DNA from 3 places in the Rhizobium sp. AAP116 genome. Region 1 is predicted to be linked to each of the others. Evidence: predicted binding sites of a transcription regulator. Region 1 holds the regulator's gene; each other region holds the start of a gene.
The links. Region 1 encodes PhoB, which activates phosphate uptake and scavenging genes when phosphate is short. Its sites were predicted from a motif close to TGTCATNNANCTGTCAT; they were not measured.
Positions count from the first base shown of each region.

Region 2: the regulator PhoB is predicted to act here: its motif matches at 3,701-3,717, upstream of phnF (phosphonate metabolism transcriptional regulator PhnF).
Region 3: the regulator PhoB is predicted to act here: its motif matches at 2,796-2,812, upstream of IP85_RS05795 (alpha-D-ribose 1-methylphosphonate 5-triphosphate diphosphatase).

Region 1 is NZ_LJIB01000008.1:106,393-113,130, forward strand. It holds gene IP85_RS07590 (MYG1 family protein) at 1-291, shown strand, start outside; gene IP85_RS07595 (Hsp33 family molecular chaperone) at 381-1,370, opposite strand; gene argF (ornithine carbamoyltransferase) at 1,490-2,407, opposite strand; gene IP85_RS07605 (aspartate aminotransferase family protein) at 2,422-3,624, opposite strand; gene IP85_RS07610 (GcrA family cell cycle regulator) at 4,062-4,607, shown strand; gene phoB (phosphate regulon transcriptional regulator PhoB) at 4,735-5,418, opposite strand; gene phoU (phosphate signaling complex protein PhoU) at 5,444-6,157, opposite strand; gene pstB (phosphate ABC transporter ATP-binding protein PstB) at 6,204-6,738, opposite strand, start outside.
Region 2 is NZ_LJIB01000043.1:199,645-206,382, reverse strand. It holds gene metH (methionine synthase) at 1-568, opposite strand, end outside; gene IP85_RS21100 (AGE family epimerase/isomerase) at 726-1,982, shown strand; gene IP85_RS21095 (SIMPL domain-containing protein) at 2,057-2,800, opposite strand; tRNA gene IP85_RS21090 (tRNA-Ile) at 2,993-3,068, shown strand; gene phnF (phosphonate metabolism transcriptional regulator PhnF) at 3,764-4,510, shown strand; gene phnG (phosphonate C-P lyase system protein PhnG) at 4,507-4,962, shown strand; gene phnH (phosphonate C-P lyase system protein PhnH) at 4,962-5,519, shown strand; gene IP85_RS21070 (carbon-phosphorus lyase complex subunit PhnI) at 5,519-6,604, shown strand; gene IP85_RS21065 (alpha-D-ribose 1-methylphosphonate 5-phosphate C-P-lyase PhnJ) at 6,601-6,738, shown strand, end outside.
Region 3 is NZ_LJIB01000007.1:84,771-91,508, reverse strand. It holds gene phnF (phosphonate metabolism transcriptional regulator PhnF) at 800-1,573, opposite strand; gene IP85_RS05795 (alpha-D-ribose 1-methylphosphonate 5-triphosphate diphosphatase) at 1,587-2,753, opposite strand; gene IP85_RS05790 (PhnD/SsuA/transferrin family substrate-binding protein) at 2,873-3,730, shown strand; gene IP85_RS05785 (ATP-binding cassette domain-containing protein) at 3,809-4,555, shown strand; gene phnE (phosphonate ABC transporter, permease protein PhnE) at 4,548-5,339, shown strand; gene IP85_RS22515 (hypothetical protein) at 6,066-6,728, shown strand.

The DNA of each region.
Region 1 (6,738 bases):
GCCATCGTCAAGGCAGGCGCCGACCATCTGCTCTTCGTCATTCACCCGCGCGACAAGGACTGGTGCATTACCGGGATCCGCAAGGCGGAAGGCAGTTTCGAGCAGCGCGCGGACCTGCCCGCTGCCTGGGCAGGTTTGAGCAATGGCGATCTGGAGGCCGTCTGCGGTGTGAAGGGTGCCACCTTCTGTCACAACGGCCGCTTCATCGCGGCGGCAAATTCGCGTAACGCGATCCTCGACATGGCGGAAATCGCGGTCGAGCAGGTAATCGGCGATCGCCCGGCATCATAAGAAGCGTGGGCCTTATCGGCGCCCGCTACGCTCTCCACAAAGAAACGGCCGGATCACTCCGGCCTTCTCATATTCAGCGCTTCACTGGATCAAGCCGGCGTCAGCTCTCCCGGCTCGAAATCATAGTTGGTCGAGCAGAATTCGCAGGTCACAGTGATCGTGCCGTCTTCGGTGCTCGCCTCGATCTCTTCAGCGGAGAAGCCCTGGAGAACCCCCTTCAGGCGCTCGCGCGAGCAACTGCAGCGGTCGTAAACCGCCTGTGGCTCGTAAGCCCGCACACCCCGCTCGTGAAAGAGGCGGAACAGCAGCCGTTCGATACCCACCTGCGGATCGGTCAGTTCGTCGGCATGGATCGTCTCGACCAGCATGCGGGCTTCATCCCAGGCATCGTCGCCGTGCAAATCGGCATCCCGGTCGTCGCCGTCTCCACCATGCAGATCCGGCTGGCGCATCCGCTCCGGCGCATCCGGCAGGAACTGGGCGATGAGACCACCTGCCCGCCATGTGCGACGTGGCTTGCCGTCTGCATCCCGATCGAAGAGTTCGGCGGCTCCCAGGCGTACGCGTGTCGGGATCTGTTCCGACTGGCGGAAGTAGACGCCGGCAATGTCTTCCAGCGACGTTCCGTCGAGCGGCACGATACCCTGATAAGGCTGCATGAAGGAGCCCTGATCAATGGTAAAGGCAAGCACGCCTTCGCCGAGGAGCTCCTCGGGCGAAGCACGACCGGCCGCGACTGCATCGGCCACTGCCTGCTCGTCGAAGCGGGCATAGGCGCGCACGTTTTCAGGCGAGCTGAAATCGGCAACCAGCAGATCGACCGGGCCATCGCCCTTGGTCTGGACCGTGAACTTGCCCTCGAACTTCAGCGATGTGCCGATCAACACCGTCAAGACTATGGCTTCGGCGAGAAGCCGCGCGACCGGCGCCGGATAGGCGTGACGGTCGAGAATGGAATTGATCAGCGGGCCGAGCTGGACCGCGCGGCCGCGCACGTCGAGGCCCTCCACCTGGAAGGGAACCACACGATCGTCACCGGCGAAACCGAATTCGCCGAGTTCTGCTTGTCTCATCGACATGAATGTACTCCCGGCACTTGAAGCGCCAAACGCTGGGCCCGAGCGGCCCGATCAGAAACGGCACAGATGGGATCACCCGTGCCAAAGGTCAAGTCGGGCGCCAAAGCCCCTGCCCGGCCTCAGATCGCGCCGAGGCACCAGGCAAGGATCGACTTCTGCGCATGCAGGCGGTTCTCGGCCTCGTCGAAGACCACCGACTGCGCGCCATCGATCACCTCGTCGGTGACTTCTTCGCCGCGATGGGCCGGCAGGCAGTGCAGGAAGAGGGCCTCCTCCTTCGCCTTCTTCATCAGTTCCGCATTGACCTGGAAAGGCTGGAAGACGTTATGGCCACGTGCCTTGTGCTCCTGGTTCATCGACACCCAGGTATCAGTGATCACGGCGTCAACGCCGGCGACCGCACGATCGGCATCATGGCACAGCATGATCTCGCCGCCGTTGTTGCGGGCCCAGTTGAGGATCTTGTCATCGGGCTCAGAGCCGAGCGGTACGGCCATGTTCATCCGGTAGCCGAAACGGGCCGCACCTTCGACCAGCGAATGCAGGACATTGTTGCCGTCGCCGGTCCAGGCGAGCGTCTTGCCCGTCACGGGGCCACGATGCTCCTCGATGGTCATGATGTCCGCCATGATCTGGCAGGGGTGGGTGAGATCCGTCAGGGCGTTGATGACCGGAACCGTCGCATGCTCGGCCATCTCCAGGAGACGGGTATGGTCAGTGGTACGGATCATGATCGCATCGACATAGCGCGACAAAACCTTGGCGGTGTCGCCAATGGTCTCAGCGCGACCGAGCTGCATTTCCGTGCCCGACAGGAACAAGGTCTCGCCACCGAGCTGACGCATGCCGACATCGAAGGAAACACGCGTGCGGGTGGACGGCTTCTCAAAAATCATTGCCAGCATCTTGCCGGCGAGCGGCTTGTCAGCAGTGCCGGCCTTGGTCGCCTGCTTGCGGGTCTTCGCGTCCTCAAGAATGCCGCGCAGGTCCCCGGCCGTCATGGCGGAGAGATCGAGAAAATGCTTCGGAGATGCCATGAATGGGTCCTGTCTTAGGCAGATGCTTGGACTGCGGCCTTGGCGCGGATGTGCTCCGCAGCGTGTTCGATACGGGCGAGACCGTCACGAGCTTCTTCGGCGGTCACCGTCAGCGGCGGCAGGAGACGGATAACATTGTCGCCGGCGGGAACGCCGAGCAGATGCTCGTCGCGCATTGCCAACAAGAGTTCGGTGTTCGGGATCTTGGCCTTGATGCCGAGCATCAGGCCTTCGCCGCGCACTTCCTCGATCACATCTGGGTAACGATCCTTCAGCGAGGCGAGACCCTGGCGGAAGACGAGCGCTGTGTCGCGAACATTGTCGAGGAAACCGTCGCCGAGCACGACGTCGAGAACAGCATTGCCGACCGCCATACCAAGCGGGTTGCCGCCATAGGTCGAGCCATGCGTTCCGGGTTTCATGCCGTAGGCGGCCTCTTCGGTTGCCAGGCAAGCGCCGAGCGGGAAGCCGCCGCCGATGCCCTTGGCGACCGCCATGAGGTCTGGCGTTATGCCGGCCCATTCATGGGCAAAAAGCTTGCCCGTGCGACCAACACCGCACTGCACTTCGTCGAGGATCAACAGCAGGCCGTGCTCGTCGCAGAGGTCGCGCAAGGCGCGTAGCATCTCCACCGGGATCGGACGAATACCGCCCTCGCCCTGCACAGGTTCAACCAGGATTGCAGCGGTCGCGTCTGTGATTGCCGCCTTGACGGCTTCCATGTCACCAAAAGGCACCTGGTCGAAGCCGGGCGCCTTGGGGCCGAAGCCCTCCAGATACTTCTCCTGGCCACCCGCTGCGATCGTCGCGATGGTACGGCCATGGAAGGCGCCTTCCATCGTGATGATGTGGAACTTCTCCGGGTGCCCCTTGGCGAAGTGATAGCGGCGCGCCGTCTTGATCGCGCATTCAAGCGCTTCGGCGCCGGAATTGGTAAAGAACACGCGGTCGGCAAAGGTCACATCGGTCAGGCGCTTGGCCAGCACTTCCTGCCCCGGCACCTCGTAGAGATTGGAGAGGTGCCAGACCTTGTCGGCCTGATCTTTGAGGGCGCCGACGACATGGGGATGACCATGGCCGACCGAGGTGACGGCAACGCCGGCGGCGAAATCGAGATAACGCTCACCACTTTCCGTCACGAGCCAGACGCCCTCGCCTCGCTCGAAACGCAGCGGCGCCCGATTATAGGTCTGATAGAGCGGCGTAGCTTCGGCCATGGCTTTCACGTTCCTTCTCGACGATCCGCCCAAGGGACGGCGCGGCCCTTTGCAGGCCTCGAAACAATTAAAAATGCCGCCTTGCGGCGGCGCGGGCACTATCGGCATTTCACCCTGCAATGTCAACGAATTCCATAGGAATCGCAGGAGTAGGCGCCGATTTGGCCGGCTCGCGCCAGAAGCGTGCGCGACAAGATTCCACCTGTTGCATACTTGACTCACTCGGGAAGCAAGTTGGGGAAAACCGGAAAATCGATTCCAGATGATTCCCCCGACTCTTGTCACGGAGTCAGCGTGCCACTAGGTTAAATTTCATTAATAGATTGCATGCGGCGGAAGTGCTCACCGACAGTAACGAGGCGGTTATGTTTCGAATTCGTTCGAAGCAGGGGTGACGGATTCTGCCATGACAGACGCGAGCGGCGGAGAGAAGTGGCATGACAACTGCGCAATGGAGTGACGACAGGGTCGAAAGACTGAAACGGCTGTGGGCCGAAGGCCTCAGCGCAAGCCAGATTGCGGCACAACTCGGTGGCGTGAGCCGAAATGCCGTTATCGGCAAGGTGCACCGACTGAACCTTCCGGGTCGGGCCAAGGCAGGCGGAAGCTCGACTGCGGCACGTCCGGCAAAACGTCCGGCGCAGACCCAGCGTCCGGCGGCCTTCCAGAACCGCCCCGCGGCAGCCACGACCACGCGTACCGTGACCCGTGCAGCTGGTGCGACAATGCTGAAGGAAGAGATCGAGGTCGAGGCTTACGAGGAAGTCGAAGTTCGGCGCCCGCTGAACGTTGTCGTGCCGATTTCGCGGCGCCTCGCCCTGACGGAACTGACCGAGCGCACTTGCAAGTGGCCGATCGGCGATCCGATGAAGGACGATTTCCACTTCTGCGGCTGCGAAATCGCTGACAGCGCGCCCTACTGCACCTATCACGCGAAGCTCGCCTATCAGCCGGTGAGCGAACGCCGCAAGGCAGCCCGCTGATATCAAGCGAAGCTTAGAGTATTAAACGGGTCCCTCGGGGCCCGTTTTTCGTTGCCGCCTGTCGCCCGCGAAAAAGGGCCGCAGCGGACAATCCGCGCGGCCCTTGCCCCATGGTGGGTTCGACTTGTCAGGCTTCCATCGAATAGCCGGCACCGCGAACGGTGCGGATGACATCCTGCATGTTGGAGAAGTTGAGAGCCTTGCGCAGGCGGCCGACATGCACGTCGACCGTACGTTCGTCGACATAGATGTCATGGCCCCAGACTCCGTCGAGAAGCTGCGAGCGAGAGAAGACCCGGCCAGGCGATGCCATCAGGAACTCCAGAAGGCGAAACTCGGTCGGCCCGAGACGGACCTCGCGGCTCTTGCGATGCACCCGATGCGTCTCGCGATCGAGCTCGATGTCGCCGCAGCGCAAGACGCTGGACAGGACTTCGGGCTTTGCACGCCGCAGCATGGCCTTGACGCGTGCCATCAGTTCCGGGGTCGAGAATGGCTTGACGACATAGTCGTCGGCACCTGTCGCCAGACCACGCACGCGCTCGCTTTCCTCGCCGCGCGCCGTCAGCATGATAATCGGCAGACGCTCGGTCTCGGGTCGCACACGCAACCGGCGGCACAGCTCGATGCCGGAGACGCCCGGAAGCATCCAGTCCAGGATCAGCAGATCCGGCACGCGCTCCTGAAGCCGGATCTCGGCTTCGTCACCCCGCAGAATCGTCTCGACCTCATACCCCTCGGCTTCGAGGTTATAGCGTAGGAGGACGGACAAGGCCTCCTCGTCTTCTACCACGGCAATCTTTGGCTGCATCAAAAACAAACCTCGCTGGCCAACGTCACTCGGTGATCGCGCCGACGGAAGACGTCAGATCTTCCTTCGGTCGCTCACCTTCCGGCTGGGCGCCGGTGGTCATGTAGTAGATGGTTTCCGCGATGTTGGTCGCATGGTCGCCGATGCGCTCGATATTCTTGGCGCAGAACAGCAGATGCGTGCAGCTCGTGATATTGCGCGGATCTTCCATCATGTAGGTCAGGAGTTCCCGGAACAGCGAGGTGTAGATTGCGTCGATCTCTTCGTCGCGGTCACGGATCGATTTCGCCTTCTCAGCCGAGCGGGTCGTGTAGACATCGAGCACTTCCTTGAGCTGGGCGAGTGCCAGGTCGGAGAGATGTTCGAGGCCACGCGCGAGTTTGCGCGGCACGCCGGTCGCCTGGATGGCCACAACGCGCTTGGAATTGCTCTTGCCGAGGTCGCCGACACGCTCGAGATCGGCAGCGATGCGAAGGGCACCGATGATCTCACGCAGGTCGGATGCGACCGGCTGACGCTTAGCGATCGTGACGATGGCCTTGTCGCCGATCTCACGTTCCATGGCATCCATGAGCACGTCGTCGGAGATCACCTTCTGGGCGAGGGCGGCGTCGGAGTTGACCAGAGCACGCACGCTTTCGGCGACCATCTGTTCCGCCAGACCGCCCATTTCGGAAATGCGGCGCATCAGGAACTTCAGTTCATCGTCGAAGGCAGAGTAGATGTGAGAGGAGCCCATGAGAAACGTCCTTGAATTTGAGGTGAGCCGAGGGTGACCTGGAGGCTCAGCCGAAGCGGCCCATGATGTAGTCCTGGGTGCGCTGGTCATCCGGATTCGTGAACATCTTGTCGGTGTCGTTTTCCTCGACCAGTTCGCCGAGGTGGAACATGGCGGTACGCTGCGAGACGCGGGCTGCCTGCTGCATGGAGTGCGTCACGATGACGATCGTGAAATTTTCACGCAGTTCGTGAATCAATTCCTCGACCTTGGCGGTCGCGATCGGATCGAGCGCCGAGCAGGGCTCGTCCATCAGGATGACTTCCGGGCTGACCGCGATCGCACGGGCGATGCACAGACGCTGCTGCTGGCCGCCGGACAGACCGGTGCCGGTTTCCTGCAGTCGATCCTTTACCTCGTTCCAGAGGCCGGCTTTCTGCAAAGACGTCGCGACGATTTCGTCCATGTCGGCCTTCTTGGCGGCGAGACCATGGATGCGCGGCCCATAGGCCACGTTTTCATAGATCGACTTCGGGAAGGGGTTGGGCTTCTGGAAGACCATGCCCACCTTGGCACGCAATTGCACGGGATCGACCCGGCTG
Region 2 (6,738 bases), on a different contig from region 1:
GATCGGCACCACCATCGATCAAGCCGTCGATCTGCTCGCCATAGGCAAGGCGAAGATCGTCGAAGGAGACGGCACGGTAGCCGGGATTGTTTACGTCGGGCGAGATCGACGCCGTACGATTGGTCGGCCCGATGGCACCGGCCACGAAACGCCGCTTGCCGTCCTCCCGCTCGGCGCGCCATGCCGCCCGGCGCACGAGTTCCGCACCATGGCGGTTGAGGTCGTAGACCGCCCCTTCCATCTCGTAATCGGCCTGGGCAATCCGCGTCGACGAAAAGGTGTTGGTTTCAAGAATATCCGCACCCGCCATCGCATAGCGGAAATGGATGTCTTCGATGGCATCAGGCTGGGTGAGGATCAGGAGGTCGTTATTGCCCTGCTGATGGCAGGCACAGCCGAGGAAACGTTCGCCGCGAAAGTCGTCTTCCGTCAGGCCAAGACCCTGGATTTCGGTACCCATCGCGCCATCGAGGATCAGGATGCGTTCGCGCGCTGCCTCTTGCAGCGCCTTCAGGATCTCCGCCCCGTCACGGTTTGCGCCCTCGCGGCCGAACAGTTGATCGAGCATCTGCGAACTCTCCTATTGCGTATGCGACACGCCCAAATCACATAAAGATATCTTTATGTCAACAATTGATCCACTTGTGCGCGACAAAGGCCAGGCGGTGGAAGCGGCGTCGGCGATCGGCTATAGAAAGCTCAACGATACGTCCAGGGAGGAAGAAATGTCGGAAAATCAATCACAGCAGCTGCCATCTACCCCCTGGAGCGCCCGCCCCTACCACCGCAAATGGCTGCTGGCACAGGCAGACGGTCTGTTCGATTTCTTCTCCGGCACGGCCCTCAACCCGAAGGGCGGCTTCTACGACCTGTCGCGTGACGGCAAGCCTCTCTCAACCGACAATCCGGCGCGTGGTATCCATGCCAGCGCCCGCATGGTGCATTGCTACGCGATTGGCCATCTGCTTGGTCGCCCGGGTTCGGCCGACATCGTCGACCACGGCATGCGCTATCTCTGGGAACGCCACCGCGATGAAAAGAATGGTGGTTACTTCTGGCAGGCTGATGACACAGGCGCTGCCGACGACACGAAGCAGGGCTACGGCCACGCCTTCGTCCTGCTCGCGGCCACCTCGGCCAAATGCGCAGGCCATCCGTTGGCCGACACCATGCTGGCGGACATCACCCAGGTGATCGACGAGAAATTCTGGGAAGACGAGCACGGCGCGATCGCGGAAGAATTTTCCGCCGATTGGCAACCTGTGCCCGGCTATCGCGGCCAGAACTCCAACATGCATCTGACCGAAAGCCTGATGGCTGCCTTTGAGGCGACCGGCGAGCGGCATTACCTCGAAAAGGCCGAGCGCATAGCCGACCTGATCATTAACCGCCGCGCCCGCGAAGAAGCCTTCCGCGTCGCTGAGCATTTCGATAAAAACTGGGTGGTCGACCGCAACTACTATCATCCGAACGAAATGTTCCGCCCGGCCGGCACCACGCCCGGCCACTGGCTGGAATGGGCCCGCCTCATCCTGCAGCTCTGGGTACTCGGCGGCAAGCGACAGGCCTGGATGCCGGAGGCGGCACGCGGCCTGTTCTTCCAGTCCATGGCGCTCGGCTGGGACAAGGACAAGGGCGGCTTTTTCTATACGCTCGACTGGGAAAATGCCCCCGACAAGCGCGCAAAGCTCTGGTGGCCGCTCTGCGAAGGGGCAGCGGCTGCGCACTTCCTCAACCAGCATCAGGAAAGCGACTTCCACGAGGAGAGCTACCGAAAGATCTGGAACTACATCGCCGGCAACAGCCTCGACCGCGAGTTCGGCGGTTGGCACGAGGAACTGACCGAGGACGGCAAGCCGTGCAACAGCCTCTTCCCCGGCAAGGGCGACATCTACCACGCCCTGCAGGCCTGCCTGATCCCGCTTTTCCCGGCAGAAGGCAGCCTGACCAAGATGATTTCGGAACACCCGCTCGACGTCTGACCGTCGGCGAATGCAGCAAAGACAAAAGGGCCGGAAGACCGGCCCTCTTTCATTTCTCGCAACAGCGTTGGCGCTTACTGCTCGATCGCATAGGTGACGTTGACGGTCACCGTATAAAGGTTTTCGCCGGATGCGATCGGCACTGACTCGTCCGCCATCTTCGCCATCGGCGCTGCGGCATACATCTGCGGCATCGGTCGGGCGAAATTCTCCGAGATCTCAACGACACGGCCGAGTTTGACGCCGGCGGCCTCCGTCAGCGTCTTCGCCTTGGCGGCGGCCTTCTCGACCGCCTGCTTGCGCGCCACCTCGATCGCCGTCTCCGGATCATCATTGGTGAAGGTGATGCCGCCACCCTGGTTGACGCCGAGCTTTACCGACCGATCGATGATCTCACCGAGCTTGGCAAGGTCACGCACCCGAACGGTCAAACCGTTGCTGACGGTATAGCCGACGATCACGGGCGCCTCGTAGGTGCCATCGGTTCTGGTTTCCTGCTTGTATTTAGGCTGGATCGAGAAATCCGTGGTCTGCAGGTCCTTCTCGGCAATCCCTTGCGCCTTGAGATCTGCCAGCACCTCGCTCATGGCAGCACTGTTGGCCGAGAGCGCCTCGCCAGCAGTCTCTGCGTCGCGAACGACGGAGAGCGAAATGACGGCCATATCGGGCGCGATCGCAGCCTCACCCTCACCCGAGACCATGATCGTCGCCTCGCGACGCTCGCCCTCGGCAGCCACGGCTTGGGCAACAAAGCCGCTCGAGAGAACCGAACCCGACAGAGCCGTGGCCATGACGAGCGCGCGTGTAATTTTCAGCATGGAATATGTCCTTTGTCCCGCAGTGCCGGCGGACCTCTTCGTCTCACCCGGCACAGATGCCCTTCCGACATCTGTGATGACGCGTGATTGTGAAGCCAATGCGGCAGAGGCTTGTCGCATACCTGAAATTGCGTTAGAGCCCGTGACCGGTGCGGGGTGACCATAACCCGCCCGACGGCATCACGCCGGGCTGGGCCTGTAGCTCAATGGTTAGAGCCGGCGGCTCATAACCGCTTGGTTGGGGGTTCGAGTCCCTCCGGGCCCACCATTTCGTTTAAAATCAATGCCTTAAATATTGGATTTTCTTGGGGGTGGCATCCAAGGGGAACATTGGTTTGTTCAATCCGTCCTATCTCGTGAAGTCGCGATGCGGTGTTTTCTATCTGCGTTGGCCGCTACCGAAGCAGGTACATCCACAGAAAAAGGCATCGACGCTCAAGCTTTCTCTACAGACCCGTGACGCACGAGAAACATAGGAATTCGCCGTACAATGGCTATGGACCTACAGCAACGAACGCCACAATATGAGCATCGGCGGCATCACACCCGCACATAAACTGGAAATGGCTGCGTGAATTCTACTGCAGAACCCCATTAAAACGGGGAATTGCCACTAACCGTTCCGTATTTTGCATAAATTAGACTGCAGATAATTACATTCTATATTTAAACATTATAAAAAACGAAATTTTACACCAGAATCACCAGCGGATTTCTTATAAATAAAGCAATTTATGTTCTACATATATTATAGATGCGCATCTATACAGAATTCTCTGTTGGTGGAATCGCCATCTAGACGCTAAGACTCGCAGTCCGCCCTCCTCGCTCGTGCATGCAGCTGTACTGATCGTACCTCGCTAACCCAAACCCATTTTCCTGTCCTGAGGATCAAGGCCGCGTCATCGCCGCGTCATACGCATACGCTATCCATGATTCATTCGAATGAATCATGGATAGCGTATGCAAAGAGACACTTGGCAAATCGTCAAAGACCATCTGGCCAGTGACATCGCCTCAGGCAAACTTGCTCCCGGCACGCGGCTGCCGACGGAGCCCGAGCTGTGCGAGGTCTTCGGCGTTGGCCGCCACTCTGTCCGGCGTGCAGTATCGGCGCTTGCGGTCGAGGGCAAGCTCAGGGTTGAACAGGGGCGCGGCACCTTCGTCGAGGCGACCCGGCTGATCAACTACCAGATCGGGCGCAGGACGCGTTTCCGCGAGAACCTGACCGGACAGGGTTACAAACCCTCCGCCGAGCACCTCTCCTCAACTATCGTGCCGGCGCCCGACCGTGTAGCGGAGGCGCTAAGGATCGCTCGCGGGGCCGAGGTCCATCGGATCATGAGGCGGGGTCTGGCCGACGACATGCCGATCAATCTCGGCATCGCCTTTCATCCGGTAGCGCTCTTTCCGGACCTAGGCGTGCGCCGTGAGGCCGGCGTTTCCGTGACCGAAATCTATCGTGACCACGGGGTCACCGATTATTTCCGCAAGAGCACCACCATCTTCACCCGCCGCGCCGAGCCGGAGGAATCCAGACTGCTGCGGCAACACCCAGATCATCCGGTCATGGTCGTCACAAAGATCGACGTCGATGCCAAGGGCACCGCGCTTGGTTATTCCGAGGCGGTCTGGGCAGGCGACCGCGTCCAGTTTTCTTTTGACAGTCTCGACGACCCCTTCGTGGGCGAGGAGGGCAAGGCCCCATGACAACACAGTTCCAGCATGCCGGTGCGCCGGGCGACGCCCACGCCCGCCGGCTCGAAACCCTTGCGCGCGCCAATACAGCCGCGCTGAAGGCCTTCGCGGAAGAGCTTCTTGCACCGCTCGGCGCGATCGACGTCATTCAGAGCCGCACAGGGCTCGCGATGCTGCCGATGCGCGACACGGTAAAGGGCACAGACTTTCATCTCGGCGAGGTGTTGGTGGCGGAGGCGCATATCCGGCTTCAGTCCAACGGCACTGAAGGCTATGGCATGATTGTTGGCCGCGACCTCGAGCGGGCCATGGCAATGGCGATCGTGGACGCCGCCGGATCGATCGAAACCCTCGCCGCGCGCATCACTGACTTCGTGGAAGATGAGGCCCTGAAGATCATGGGCGCAGACACAGAGCGCCTTCGCGCGGTCGAGGCGACCCGTGTAGACATGGAGACCTTCTGATGGATGCCTCCGCCCTGATTGCTGTCCCCGTTCCAAACGACCTGGAGCGGCTTCACAATGCCACCTACGACGCCCTGATGTGGGCGCTCGCCCGCCCCGGCACTGTCCAGACACTGCCACAGCCGGGCCTGGAGGCCATCGTCGAAACGCTGATTGACCGCGAATGCAGGGTCTTTTCGGGCCACAAGACGCTCCTGCCGCTGATCGCCTCGACCGGAGCGGCGATTACCGGCGCACGCGACGCCGACCACGCCTTTATCGATCTGGAAACTGAGGCGGGCCTGCGCGATCTGGCCGTCGCGCCCGCGGGGTCGCATCTCTATCCCGATGATGGCGCCACCGTGTTTTCAGGGGCGAGGATTGGCGAGGGACAAGGGCTTCGCCTGCGCGGCCCCGGCATCGAAACTTATGAGGATATCCGCCTCGGCGGCCTCAGGCCTGATATTTGGACGCTTCGCGCGACGCGTTGCCTCTACCCGACCGGGTTCGAACTCTTCTTCGTCGATGGAGACCGTGTTGTCGGTCTGCCACGCTCAACCACGGTGGAGGTGCTCTGATGGCCTATGTGGCAACTCGAGGCGGTGAACGCGCCATTGAACAATCTGAAAGGCTTTACCGCGCCGAAATGGGGACGATTGACATGGAGCGCGTCGCGGACGTCCGCGAAAGCCTGCCTTACCTGATCGACCGCGTGATGGGCGAGGCCTCGCTCTACGACCGTGATCTGGCAGCGCTTGCGCTCGCCCAGGCCGGCGGCGACCTTTACGAGGCGGTGCTCCTTCTGCGTGCCTGGCGCACCACCCAGCCGCGCCTTGCGATCGCCGAACCGGTGACGCAGGAAAGCCTTTTCACGCACCGCCGCATTTCTGCTGCCTTCAAGGATATTCCCGGCGGTCAGGTGCTCGGCCCGACGCTCGACTATTCACACCGATTGCTGGCGACCGGCGTGCTGGAAGGCCAGGCATTCGAGCCGACCCCGGTCGAACCTGCGGCAAGACCCGCACCGGCGTGCCAGCCGTCGCTTGCCGCCTGGCAAAAGGCGCAAGGACTGGTTGCAGACATCGCCGCCGACGAAGTCGCCCCTGACGACATTCCAGACCTCACCCGCGAGCCGCTTCTGTTTCCGGCCAAGCGCGCCCATACGCTGCAAAGCCTGGCTCGCGCCGACACAGGCGGTGTGCTGGCACTCGGCTATTCGGCGATGCGCGGCTATGGCAATGCGCATCCGACCGTCAACGAGCTGCGACTTGCAGAAGCGGAGGTGCGTGTGCGCCATCCGGCGGGCACGGTTTTCTCGGCTGGTCGCGTTCGCGTCTCGCAGGCGGAAGTCACGAGCAAAGGAAAAGGCGGCCAGCTTCAGCTCGGCTTCTGCGCGACACTCGGCTGGAACGAAATCAAGACCATCGCTGGCGCGACGCTGGATCTGAATTCGGCAGCGGCGGATCAGAATTCACCCGTCAACGAGGAATTCTTCCTCTACCACACCGAACCCGTGGAAGCCTCGGGCTTCTGCATCCATTTCAAGCTGCCGCACTACGTCACCTTCCAGTCTTCGCTCGACGCCCTGCGCGACGCAAAGAAGACGGCGCCCCCTGCCGATGACGCCACGAAAACCACCAAGCTCGTGAAGGAGCCGGCATGAGCCTTTCAGCACTCACAAAGCCATGGGAAGCCTTCAGCTACGGCTTCCTTGATGCCTCGGCCAAGCGCGAGCTGCGCCGCAAGATGCTGAAGGCGATTGCCGTACCCGGCTGCCAGATGCCGTATGCCAGCCGC
Region 3 (6,738 bases), on a different contig from region 1:
CCCAAATGCGGGCCTGCGAAACCAGCGAGCCAAAGGAGACAGTCACATCAGCTTGTGAACCCGCCTGCGGACTAAATCACCGCTTCCGTCCCTATTTGTTTTAGCGCCTCCGCAAAAAACGCCGCTGACGTGCCGCGTAGAGCTGCGGCTTTAGAAGCCGTGAATTAACCTGGCGAACGACCGTAATGAAGACGCTTAGCTCCCCCGCGTAAGTACTCACCTGGCCTCCGGCTTGGCGCTCCCGAGCGGAAATAATTGCCGCTCCTCCGCCATGTTGACGTCGGCCCAAAGCCAGGGCACAAAGATGGCATCCACGGTCGCTTACGGCAGGAAAACATAGGAAAATCAAAGGCGAAATTTCTAAGTCTTTGAAATCATGTGAAAATTCAGGTTCTCCAGGCAGGCCATTTTAGGCCGGTTTTTCGCTGAAAATCAGCGACTATTTCTCACAGAAAAAAGCGACGCCTTCTCAACAACTTGAGCAATTCCGGCTGCTGTTCTTCAGGCCATCCGTCGTGCGCAGCGGGCCTCCCAAGATTGGCTGGGGACCCGCTAGCGCAGTATTCACGGGGCCGAAAGAAGAATGTCCGTTGCTGGAGTACCGCTAGGGTTAAGGCGACATTTTTGCGCATCAGATAAAGTTGCCTAAGTTCGGCCGAAACGCGGACATCAATCCCCGAACGTCAAGTGGTCGGTTTGCGGGTTCTTCCCGACATCAGCGAAATTCGCGTGACTGTCTAAAAGCCGTGTGTCTTTGCCCACCGCTCTGGGAGCCGCAAACGTCACCAAACGCCTGGCGCTACTTCGTCGGGGCTCCAAAAACGAATTCAACGGACATCAGCGGCCAGCAGCCAGATGTCCACTCAATCGTGCGGCCCTTGTCGTCCTCGTTGCGGGCGTTCAGGTGAAACACCGGCGTTCCCGGCGTCAGTCGCAGGTTCTCGGCCTCGTCCGCCGACGAGAAGCCGCCGCTAATCCGGGTCTCGACCCTTCGGAAGGCGGCGATGCCACTGGCGCGGAAGACATCCGTCACCGATTGGCGTTCAGTATAGAGTGCCTCGAAATCGGGAAACCGGTCGGCGGGAAAGTGCTTGTCGTTCACGTAGACTGGCTGGTCGCCAAGCAGTCGCAGACGCCGTAGGTGGATGATGCCCGCTCCCTCGGCAATGCGCAACCGCGCCGCGAGTTCGGCAGTCGCCAGTTCGCGCCGTACAAAGCGTGTGTCGGTGGTGATGGGGGCGCTGTGGGTCTCGATGTTCTCACGGAATGGATGCCCATCGCGGACAGAGAAGATTGCTGGCGGGCTGCGCACAAAGATGCCCACACCCTTGCGCGCCGTCAGATGTCCTTCGGCTTGCAACTGCTGGAGCGCCTGGCGCAGCGTGATGCGGGTGACGCCGAGGCTTGCCGCCAAATGCGTTTCGCCGGGCAATTGGCTGCCTGGCCTCAAGGCTCCGCCTTCGATCAGGCCAAGGATATGGTCGCGGATCTGCTGCCATATCGGCATGTCGCTGCGTGGTCCAAAGACCAGGCCCTCAAAGGTGGCGAGAGGGATTTCGGGCGTGTCGAGCATGATGATTTCCGGTTCAGGGGGCGGCTGAGGCAATCGTGGATTCGGTCTCTATCAGTGTATGTGCCGAGCAGACCAGCCGACCGCCGACGAAGGTCGCCACCACCTTCGGGTGGCGCATGTCCTTCGCATCGACGAGGATGACGTCGGCGCGTTTTCCCTCCTCGAGGCGCCCCCGATCCTCAAGCCCAGCAGCGGCTGCGGCGTTGGCAGACACGAGATGCCAGACCTTGGCGAAGTCAGCATCATCAGGGGATGCCAGCCTGAACGCGGCATGCAGTGGTGACGGATAGTGGTAGTCGGAGGCAAGCACGGTGCAAAGCCCGTCGCGGATTGCCGTCGTTGCATCAAGCGCTCCGTTGTGGCTACCGCCGCGCACCACGTTTGGCGCGCCGAGGATGACGTGCTCGCCGGCGGCGCGGGCTTCGGCAGCCGTTTCCAGCGTCAGCGGAAACTCTGAGGACACAGCCCCCAGAGCCCGGAAATGCCGGCGCTCTTTTGGTGAGGCCTCGTCATGCGCGAGCAGGACATTGCCGTTGTCGCGTGCCGCTGCCGCCAGTTGTTCGATGGCGCCGACCACGTCACTGCGGCGTTCCCAGACGCTGTCCAGCAGCGCCATGTAGTCGTCGCGCGACAAGCCGGAACGCTCCGCCATCTGGCCGATCTTGCGAGCAATCGTCCCCTTCAGCACCGAACCCGTCGTGTGGTCGTTGAAAGCCACGACAGGCTTTGGCTCTAGCGACAGCCAATCGATCACCTGCGGCAGCGCATCGAGTGCGAAGGTTTCCCAGCGCAGGTGCAGGCGCGTGTCGCAGACCAGATGCGGGCGGGCGGCGGCAAGTGCGGTGACGAAGTCGCCGGCTGCCTGCAGCGAACGAAGGCCGGGCTCCCAGGACACCGTCACGCCGTGAAAGGCGGTGGTGATGCCGTTGGCCACCAATTGCCGGTCGGTGTCGCGCAGGGCGAGACCGACGTCGAAGCGCACACCCGGCCGCGGCATGATCTGACGCTCGAAGCCGTCGCCATGGATGTCGACAATGCCCGGCAGGACAAGCAAGCCCCCGGCATCGATCTTGCGGCCGCCATTTTGGCTGCCCACCAGCTTGCCGCCTTCGATGAAGAGGTCGGTGTGTTCGAGCCTGTCAGGGCCCAGCACGGTGCCGTTGCGAATGGTCCAGTTCATCCGTCTCTCTCTGTTCCGTTTTTCGCCATCGGGCCGTCAGACTGTCACGTGCCCGTCACGTCTTGCCGCTAGGGATAGTCGCAGAAGATGCTCCTGTCTATACAGCAAAGGAAGATATCATGATCCGTTCCCTTCTCGCAGCCTGTGCAATCTCTCTCGTCTCGCTGGCGCCAGCCGCAGCCGAAAGCGTCAAGTTCGCCGTCACCGATATTGAGGGCCTGGAAGCCCTGCAGCAGGAATTCGGCGGCTTTGAAAAGGCCCTCGAACAGGCGACCGGCCTCGAAGTCGAGCTCTTCCCGGTAAGCTCGCGCACCGCAGCGGTCGAGGCAATGAATTCCGGTCAGGTTGACCTCGTCCTCACAGGCCCTGCCGAATATGTCGTCATGAAGGAGCTTGCACAGCCGCAGATCGTCGTCGCCTGGCAGCGTCCGGACTACTTCGCCCAGATCGCCGTCCTCGCCAATGGTCCGATCCGTACGGTCGATGATCTCAAGGGCACGAAGGTGTCCTTCGGCTCGGTCGGCTCGACCTCTCAGCATCTTGGGCCGGCCCAGACGCTCACCGACTACGGCCTCAAATACAATGAGGACTACGAACCCGTCATCCTCGCCCGCAACGTTGCCGCAGAAGCGCTGATCCGTGGCGACATCGCCGCTATCGGCCTTAACTTCGGACATCTTGCCTCCGTCCGCGAAGCCTTCCCGGATGTCGCCTTTGCCGTGGTCGCCCGCGGCCGTGATCTGCCGAACGACATTCTCGTTGCCCGCAAAGACCTGGCCGAGGAGACCGTCGCAAAGATCCGCACGGCCTTCACCGAAAAGGGCACCGACATCATGGCTGCTGTTCTCCAGGGCGAAGACAATCAGAAGTTCAAGGGTGGCTTCTTCCTGACCGACGTGAAGGACAGCGACTACGATTACGTCCGCTCGATGTATCGCACGATCGGCGTCGACACCTTCAACGACTTCGTCAACTGAACGGATTTCCCCGAGCCAGCGAACGGGTCGGCGCCATCAGCGCCGACCCCTCGCCATATCCGCAGAAAGAAGACCGCCATGGACGTTATCAGCACACAGGGCCTGAAGAAGGGTTATGCCAACGGGAAGCCGGTGTTTTCCGGCGTCGATATCCGCATCCGGGGCGGCGAGCGCGTGGCGCTGGTCGGCGCCAACGGAGTGGGCAAGTCGACGCTGCTCAAATGCCTGATCGGCCACACGCCATTCTGCGATGGTGAGATCTCGACGCTTGGCGAATCCTTTTGCCGCGCGCCGAACGGGTCGCAACTCAAGCGCATGCGCCAGCAGATCGGCTTCGTCTTCCAGAATCATGGCCTCGTCCGTCGGCAGTCGGTGCTGACCAATGTCGTCCACGGCAAACTCGGGCTGCCCGGCACCTGGCGCGCCTGGCATCAGGCGATTGCCGAGCGAGAAAGTCGCGAAGAGGCGATGGATGCGCTCGACCAGGTGAAGCTCTCGCACAAGGCGACGGCACGCGCCGACCAACTTTCGGGCGGTCAGGCGCAGCGCGTCGCCATCGCCCGCGCGCTGGTGCGCAAGCCCAGGCTGATGATCGCCGACGAGCCGGCTGCCAGCCTCGATCCGACGGCGGGCCGCGACATGATGGCGCTGTTCTCCGACCTCGTCCGCGAAAAGGGCATCACGCTGGTCTATACGACCCACGACATGGATCATGCGCTGAGCTTCGCCGACCGCATCGTCGCGCTGAAGGCCGGCCGCATACATTTCGATCTCCCGGTTGCCGATGTAGACCGCGAACGCCTGGATGGTGTCTTCCATGCGTGATGCTGTGCCTGCCCGTTTCTTCCGTGCCTCGCCCTTTGCCTTTGCCGTTCTGGTCGCTCTTGGTGCGCTCTTGATCGTCTCGGCCACGCAGGTCGCGCCGACACCGAACCAGTTGATCAACGGCGCTCCGAGAATGGCAAACCTGATCGAGCGCATGCTGCCGCCGAGCCTGGAACCCGGTTTCCTGATGCGCGTCACCTGGCGTACGATCGAGACCTTGCAGATCGCCTTCGTCGGCACCGTCATCGGTGTGCTACTGAGCCTGCCGATCGCTTGGCTTGCCTCGCGCACGCTGTCGCCGATCGGACCCTTCCGGCATGTCTTCAAAGTGATGATCTCGCTGTTCCGCACGGTGCCTGACATGGTCTGGGCGCTCCTTTTCGTCGCCTCCATCGGCCTTGGCGCAGTCGCCGGCACCATGACCATCATCATCGACACGATTGGCTTTTGCGGCCGCTTCTTCGCCGAAGCGATCGAGGATGCCGACAAGGAGCCGCAGGAAGCGCTATTTTCCGCCGGCGCCGGCCGCTTTTCCGTCCTCTCCGGCGCGGTCATCCCCGATGTCATGCCGTCCTTGATCAACACTTCGCAGTTCGCGTTGGAAAAGGCGGTCCGCTCGTCAGTCGTTCTCGGCCTCGTTGGTGCCGGTGGGATCGGCCAGGAGCTCAAGGTGGCATTCGATCTCTTCCAGTACCGTAATGCTTCCACCATCATCCTGGTAATCTTCGTAATCGTGCTTGTGATGGAGCTTGTGACCGACCGGTTACGGCTGAAGGCGCAATGAAGTGCTGCCGGGATGCACCTGTCAGAAGTGCCGTCCGATAGTCTCACCAGGTCTGAAATCACCACACGAACGCAATAGTTGGCAGTATCGCTGGGAGCGGAGAGAATTGTGCCGGTCTTGAGTTGGGCCACCACCTGGCCTAGAGCCCTAGCTCGTTGGCGAGATGAGGCCGCTATGGCCTCGATTCCGCTTTCGGGCACCGCCAGCGGATGCCCCGTCGTCCAATATGGCGGCGCATAGCTGCCCCTCCCCCGAAAACGCTCACCTCACCTCCAGCTTGGCGCTCCCGAGCGGAAATTATTGCCGCTCTCCCGCCATGTTGACGTCGGCCCAAAGCCAGGGCACAAAGATGGCATCCACGGTCGCTCGCGGCAGGAAAACATAGGGAAATCAAAGGCTATTTTTCTAAGCCATTGAAATCATGTGACAATCCAGGTTCCCCAGCCAATTCTCCCAAAAAGCCCTGATTCCTAAGTTCTTCCGTCGTGCCGGATCCCGTTTTGGCGTCATTGGCGGCCTGATGCCCAAGCCGAAAACGGCACGAGGCGACCTTCGGGCCTGATTCAGGGTGTCTACGTCATGGCAGTCCGCCACGGGGTCGAAAATCTTATCCGCCGGGGAAACATCTTCTACTGGCGGCCACGCATTCCAGCAGCCTTCATTCACTGCCACCCCGGCAGCAGACTTTCACTGACCCTTCATTGTTCGGATCATAGGAAGGCACAGATGATCGGCCGCAAACTCAACACGCGGCTCGCCGAATTGAAGATGCAGTCGAAGGAAACAATGTCCAAGCAGCAACTCCAGAAGCTCTTTGAACATGGGCGCGACAAGGAACTTGAGCGACTGGGAGAGATCAGCGAAGCCGCGAAGATCTTTGGGCGCGCGGGTGATGTCGTTGACATGGAGCTCGATCTTGAAGCTGGCTGGGCCTACCAACTTCTTGCGAAGTTCGGAACCCGTGTGGAACTCTCCCTGGAGGAAGGGTGCATCGGCCTTAGCTATCTCTTGAAGAATGGCGTACCAGTCTCTCACGTCGATGCCATCCGCATCAATTATCGTGCTGAGCGCACGACAGCCGTTAGCGCAAGTTTTGAAGCCGGCATCAGCAGGCTGATGTACCACTTCGAAATTGAAGACACCGCGATCAATCGCCAGCGAGCAGCGTCAAAGATCTTCGAGGGCCGCGCAGCAGCCCTCCTCGAGATCGATGAGCGCCACGAACTGGTTGATAGGACCTTGAGCGAGTTCACTGGCGGCGGCAGACCTGCCCGGCGCGCACCGCAGGTCCCCCGGCGTTCGAAACCGTCGCATCCGTTTTCAATCCAACGTCGATTGCTCCTGGCGACCCCGAGGCCGCACTCCCGGACCCGGTCCCGGCCCGCATAAGCCTCAAGCC